3 regions of the Brevibacillus sp. SAFN-007a genome follow, and region 3 is predicted to be linked to each of the others. Evidence: predicted binding sites of a transcription regulator. Region 3 holds the regulator's gene; each other region holds the start of a gene.

Region 1 (2,265 bases), on a different contig from region 3:
ATCCATCAGCGTGTACGGGGCGTGCCCCGCCGGAAGACCCGTCAGATGGCGCGAGTAGTTTTCGATTCCGGAGCAAAAGCCCATCTCCAGCATCATCTCGATATCGTAGCGCGTCCGCTGCTCCAGCCGCTGCGCTTCCAGCAGCTTTCCGGCTGCCCGCAGCTCTGCCAGCCGCTCTTCCAGCTCGGCCTCGATGCTTTGGACCGCCAGCTTCATTTTTTCTTCGCGGGTGACATAGTGGGACGCCGGGAAAATCGCTACGTGTTCGCGCTGGCCCAAAATCTCTCCGGTCAGCACGTCAATGGCGGTAATCCGCTCGATTTCGTCTCCGAAAAACTCCACGCGAATCGCCTGCTCACTCTGCGACGCCGGAAAAATCTCCACGACGTCTCCGCGCACCCGGAACGTCCCCCGCGTAAAGTTGATGTCGTTGCGGGTATATTGGATGTCGACCAGACGATGCAAAATCTCGTCCCGCCCCTTTTCCATACCAACGCGCAGCGACAGCAGCATCTCCTTATACTCCGCCGGCGAACCCAAGCCGTAGATGCAAGATACGGACGCCACAATAATGACATCGCGCCGCTCGAACAACGCACTGGTCGCCGAGTGGCGCAGCTTGTCAATTTCGTCGTTGATGCTGGAGTCTTTTTCAATAAACGTATCCGATTGGGGAATGTACGCTTCCGGCTGATAGTAGTCGTAGTAGCTGACGAAGTATTCCACTGCGTTATGGGGGAAAAACTCCTTGAATTCTGCACAAAGCTGGGCAGCCAGCGTCTTGTTGTGGGCCATCACCAGTGTCGGCTTGTTCACCTGGGCAATCACCTGGGCAGCCGTATAGGTTTTTCCCGTACCGGTAGCCCCGAGCAACGTCTGGTGCCGCTTACCGGCCTTAATCCCGGCCACCAGCTCGGCAATCGCGGTCGGCTGGTCACCGGAAGGCTGATACTCCGATACCAATTCAAAACGGTCCATTCCCTCGTTCATCTCCTCGTTGCATGCCTGTTTCTATTTCCATTATAACACAATCCCCGCTCTGATAAGCCGAAATTCGAACAAATGTTTGTCTTCATCCTCCGACAGATTTTACCGATAATAAGGAAGAGTGTAGAAGCACGCACGGATTAGACTCGCCATCTTCAGGGAGGATCGACATGCCAGATATCGGAACCACCGTTAAAAATAATCCCTATATCCAACCACATATGAGCTATCAGGGCAAACGAGAGTTTACCACCGAGCTTGACAACAACGCCTTCATGAAGCTTTTGCTGGAGCAGTTGAAGAATCAGGATCCCATGTCCCCGATGGACAACTCCCAGTTCATCCAGCAAACGAGCATGATGACCATGGTGGAAAAAATCACCAAGATGGCAACGCTGATGGAGCAATCGAACAACAGCATGCTGACGCTGGAAAAATACGAGTCGCTGATCGGGCGCACCGCCACCTACTCCCTCACGACCAAAGACGAGTTGACGGGAGAAACGGCGACAGAGACGAAGGAAGGCGTGCTCGAAGCCGTTTACATGGACAGCGGCAAGATTTACTTCCGCATCGCCGGGGAGTCTACTCCCATTCCGCTCACGGACATCAAAGGTCTGGAATCGCAAGGCATGACCGGAAATGCGCTGGATAGCAGCGTGAAGTTCATGAACATGATCGGCAAGGAAATCTCGTACAAGACGACCAAGGAAGTAGACAAAGACGGCAATCCGGCGACCACTGACGACGTGACCAAAGTAGATGAGATCGCCAACGCGGTCGTCACGGGCTTCACCATGAAGGACGGCACCACGCAGTTTACGCTCGATAACGGCATGACCGTCAAGCTCGATCAGGTCGTGGGCATGAGCGTCAAGCCGGACAGTAGCGTCATGAGCAATTCGCTGCAGTACGCCCAAATGATTGGCTTCACCGTCACCTATACGGAAAAGCAAACCAATACCGACGGCTCTACTACGGACAACAGCCTGAACGGTGTCATTAAAGCCGTCAGCATGAAAAACGGGGTCGTGGAGTTCGTCTTGACCGATGACAAAAAAATTGCGCTGAATCAAATCACCGGATTTGAAGCGAGCGCCTGATCCTTCCTATGCGAAAAAGCCGCACGTGCTCTCTGGAGCGTGCGGCTTCTTCTTTGCTGCTCATCCCTATTCGTTTACGACAAGCTGTCCCGTAAGCGCATCGACATACACCGTCGTATCCCTCTTCCCATCGCCCCCGCAAAAGCAGTGCGAACGGGTCTGACGAAAGGACAGG
Region 2 (2,265 bases), on a different contig from region 3:
TTCGACATCCGCCAGCCGGGCAGGCAGCGTGAAGCCGTCTGTCGTCATGTGCAACACATGGCTGTCCTGTTCATGCAGGGCGGTGAGGAAATAGCCGACCAGTTCCTCGGCAGAAGCGCCCATGATCGTCGTCGCCAGAGAGCCGGACGCTTTCTGGATCATCAGACTGTGGCTGGGATCGGGTTCCTTGCGTTTATGGGTCGAGCTTCCGAAAAAGTGGATGCAAAAATGGCCGGGAAAGTCATTGCCCGCAATCGCCCCTGCCCCGTGCGGCATGCCGTGCATGGAAGCGGCAAAAGAAACACCGTTGACCTCGACCCGAATCGCCCTGCGCTTCCAACTCCATTTGCCTTGGTACACGTTTTTCATTGTCTGCGTATCCGTGCGCGTCAGCGGCTGCACATCGGCATGCCTGCTGCCTGCGCGGCGCTGGACGAGGAACCGCTCGCCTGTCTCCAGGTCGATGACGGTGGCGTAGGCCATGCGTCCGAAGGTGTGTTTGACTTGCTCCCACGGTGTCGCGTTGGCATAATGCACCCGCTCCACCTGGGCGACCAGTTCCTCGATGCGCCGCTGCACATCGGTCGGCAACAGATATTGCAGCGGCTTGTTGCTCTCGAACAAATGCCCGTCGTGGTCGTACACAAACGAGTGTTTGTTGACGGTCAGGGTGGCGCGAACCCAGTGAGGATTCACGAAGGCCGCCACCTTTTTCGCGGCAAACAGCCGCTTGACGAACGAATGCGGGGCGGGAAAGCGGAGCGTAGAGTGAAAAGGCGAGGCTGGCGAGACCGAGACAGACACCGTAATCGGCTCTTTGCCCTTCGCTTCGGCGGGATGCGTCAGGCTCAGGCAGAAGACGGCGAGAAGAGTGACGAGCAAGAAAGCGGCTGGTAAGCGTCGCACCGGATCAGGCACCTCCACCTGATATGGTTTCTCGACACAGATGCGGCCATGAGCTGTAAATCTTGGCATCATAAGGCCAGATGCGGGGCGCCATACTGTATGCATACGGCGATCGAAGGAGGAATCTTTGCAGATGTCTACCATGCCCAGAGGTAGCTACAAAGACCAGTTCCACCAGCGTTTGTACGTTCAGCTGAACCAAGGACACAACAAGCTCAATTACCGACAACTCAACAGGATCCAAGAGCAGATGCAGAGCGGCGTAGATGAATACGCGCACATGCAGCATGATGTGTCGGACTCGCTTGGAATGAACAAACACTAAAAACGACGCCGTATGACGACCCGTTCCTTTTTCGAGGAGCGGGTTTTTGCATGGAAATACACGTTCGCTTTTTGGCCGCTTTGTGATACAGTAGGGAATAGAAACTTTGCACACCGGAGAGTGGACCATGCGCATAATAGGAATCGACCCTGGCATAGCGATCGTTGGCTTTGGGGTTGTGGATAAACAGGGCAGCCAGTTGCGCCCCGTCCAGTACGGAAGCATTCAGACAGAGGCAGGCTTGCCCGTCCCGCTTCGCTTGAAGCAGATTTTCGAAGCGATGCAAAGCCTCCTGGAAACGTACCGACCGGATGAAATGGCAGTCGAAAAGCTGTTTTTCAATAAAAACGTGACAACGGCCTTCACGGTGGGGCAGGCGCGCGGCGTCATTCTGCTTGCGGCGGAACTGGCCGGGGTGCCCGTGTACGAATATACGCCGATGCAAGTCAAGCAGGCGGTGACCGGCTACGGCGGGGCAGAGAAAAAGCAAATCCAGGAAATGACCAGGCTGCTCCTGCGGCTGAAAGAAACGCCGAAGCCGGACGACGTGGCGGATGCATTGGGCATCGCGATTACGCACGCACAGTTTCGGGCGTTCATCTCCATCTCGGAAGGAGCTCAAACATGATTGATTTTATAGAAGGGACACTCTGTTACCTCGATTCGGAATACATAGTAGTAGAAGCCGGAGGGATCGGGTATCGCCTGTTTTGTCCCAATCCGTACCAGTTTGTCCGCTACGAGGGCAGCAAAACCAAGCTGTACACGCACCACCACGTCCGCGAAGACGCGATCTTGCTCTACGGCTTTGCCACCCGCGACGAGCGCGACCTGTTTCGCAAGCTGCTCGATGTGAACGGCATCGGGCCAAAGGGCGGCCTGGCGATTCTCGCGGCGGCAACTCCCGAGCAGTTGGTCATGGCGGTGCAACAGGAAAACGTGACCTATTTGACGAAATTCCCTGGAATCGGCAAAAAGACCGCGCAACGCATCATTCTCGATCTCAAGGACAAATTGGTCGGATACACGCCCGC
Region 3 (2,265 bases):
TAAAAAAAGAGAGAAAACGTAAGCAAAAACAAAAGGGCTTGTCCTCTCGTAATACCAAGACGGGCACGACGCGGCTGTTTTTTCTCCAAACCGTTCGGGATCGACATTGCCTTCATAAACGATGACCTCCTGCAAACGTACGTTCTGTTTGTTCGTACTCCTATCTTATAGGGGAACATACGTTCATGTCAATCCCCAAACCGTCCGCCTTCCCCCTTTGCTTCTTTAGCGGCTGTATGCAGTCGGCTCACGTCGGGATGGCACCCGGCAGTACGGTGCTGAAGGTGCTTGCGGCGACCGCTACTCGCCCATCCGCCACAATTCGCAAGCGATGTCGAATCGCCTGCCTCCACCCGATCAAAAAATCCTGTTCGCCTCCGAATCGAACTTATGTTTGTCGAACGCAGGCTCCCATGGTATAATATAGGAAAATATGTTCGAGAAATCAGGGGTGTCTCTCAATGTCAAAACTATCCAGCAGACAACAAGCCATCATCGAATTCATTCGTAAGGAAGTCCGGGATAAAGGCTATCCGCCATCCGTCCGCGAGATTGGCGAAGCTGTCGGACTTGCCTCCAGCTCCACTGTGCACGGCCATCTGGCGCGTCTGGAAAAGAAGGGGCTGATCCGCCGCGACCCGACCAAGCCGCGCGCCATTGAACTATTGTCTGAGGAAGACCGCTTTCAGGACAACTTCGAGGACGCTGTCGTTCGCGTCCCTGTCATCGGGAAAGTAACCGCCGGACAACCGATTACCGCGATCGAGGATGTCGAGGAGTACTTCCCGCTTCCAGAAAATATCGTGACTTCAGACAAGGTGTACATGCTGCGGGTTTCCGGGAACAGCATGATCGACGCCGGCATTCTGGACGGCGACTACGTGATCGTGCGCCAGCAGCACGTCGCCAACAACGGCGACATCGTTGTCGCCATGACAGAAGAAGACGAAGCGACCGTCAAGCGCTTCTTCAAGGAGAAAAACCACTTCCGCCTCCAGCCGGAAAACGCCACGATGGAACCGATCATTTTGGACAACGTCACCATTCTCGGTAAAGTCATTGGCGTCTATCGTCTCATCCACTAATCGTTCTCGCCCATGCGCTTTCGAAAACCCGGCTGCTCCCAATCGCTTGGCGCAGCCTTCGTTGCATCGATACGGGATCACATGAAAAAAGGACAGCCCTCGCTGTCCTTTTTCGTCTCTCTTTTTTATCTGGCGAGGAAAAACCAGACGATCATGCCCACCTGCAATACGGCTTTGACGACCGCGCTGCCCAAAAAGCCGATCAGCGAGCCGAAGCCTGCCTTGACCGCTTTTTCCAGCGGCTGCTTTTGCCCGAACAGTTCTACCAACACCACCAGCACAAACGGCAAAAGCAGCATCCCGAACGGCGGAAACACAAAGATCCCGAGAAAAATCCCTGCGGCCGCAGCCACCGAAGACCATTTGGAGCCCCCGTATTTTTTCACGAAAAACATGTTGGTCAGCAGGTCGGCCCCGTACAGCAGGATACTGAGCACCACCATCCCCCACCAGAAAGACGCTGGCAGCCCCGCTCCCGGATCGGCTATGAAAAAGTGGTAGAGCAAAAAGCCTGCCCACAGCAAAATCGTATCCGGTAAGACCGGCAAGAATATACCGGCGATACTCAGCGCGAAAAGCAACAACACGATGATCCAAAGGAAAATATCCATCTCCATGCACTCCTCTCACATACGTATTACGAGAAACAGCCGATTCAAGTTGCACGTTTCTTTCCGTGAATGCGTGAAGTCGTTGAGGCGTTGGGGAGGAGCTGTAAATGACAAGGAAACGAGGGCTATCCATGACGCGAAACTGGCGCGATCTATCCTATTTGCATAGCGGGACACCCAAACAAAAAGCAGCGGGCCGGGCCATCGAGCAGTCCGCGATCATGCAGCGGCTACAAGCCTTTGATCCCGTGCTCACAGGCACGATTCCCCTCGATATCGACATCGCAACCAGCGATCTGGATATCATTTGCGAAAGCCACGACCTCGATCAGTTTGCCGAAGCCGCCCGCGCTTCCTATGCCACGCATGAAGGCTACAAGGAAGCTCGTCTGCTCGTGCAGGACGTGCCTACCTGCCTGATTGCGTTTTTTGCCTACGGCTTCTGGTTTGAGCTGTTTGCCCAGCCGCGCCCGATCGAACAGCAAAATGCGTATCGGCACATGGTCGTCGAGCACCGCTTGCTGCTGCTCGGTGGCGCGGACGCCCTCCGCGGTATTCGGCAGTTCAAG

Evidence for each region. The regulator LexA, encoded in region 3, represses DNA repair genes until DNA is damaged. The targets are predictions, from matches to a motif close to CGAACATATGTTCG.
Region 1: the regulator LexA is predicted to act here: its motif matches at 1,056-1,069, upstream of uvrB (excinuclease ABC subunit UvrB).
Region 2: the regulator LexA is predicted to act here: its motif matches at 1,285-1,298, upstream of ruvC (crossover junction endodeoxyribonuclease RuvC).

What each region holds. Positions count from the first base shown of each region.
Region 1 covers NZ_JBQCKK010000031.1:9,072-11,336, reverse strand. The annotation lists gene uvrB (excinuclease ABC subunit UvrB) at 1-978, opposite strand, end outside; gene ACTHO6_RS20100 (flagellar hook assembly protein FlgD) at 1,158-2,090, shown strand; gene ACTHO6_RS20095 (hypothetical protein) at 2,157-2,265, opposite strand, start outside.
Region 2 covers NZ_JBQCKK010000001.1:124,119-126,383, forward strand. The annotation lists gene ACTHO6_RS00595 (hypothetical protein) at 1-906, opposite strand, end outside; gene ACTHO6_RS00600 (hypothetical protein) at 1,040-1,231, shown strand; gene ruvC (crossover junction endodeoxyribonuclease RuvC) at 1,359-1,859, shown strand; gene ruvA (Holliday junction branch migration protein RuvA) at 1,856-2,265, shown strand, end outside.
Region 3 covers NZ_JBQCKK010000007.1:120,380-122,644, forward strand. The annotation lists gene yneA (cell division suppressor protein YneA) at 1-116, opposite strand, end outside; gene lexA (transcriptional repressor LexA) at 462-1,085, shown strand; gene ACTHO6_RS10805 (DUF456 domain-containing protein) at 1,211-1,696, opposite strand; gene ACTHO6_RS10810 (DUF4269 domain-containing protein) at 1,804-2,265, shown strand, end outside.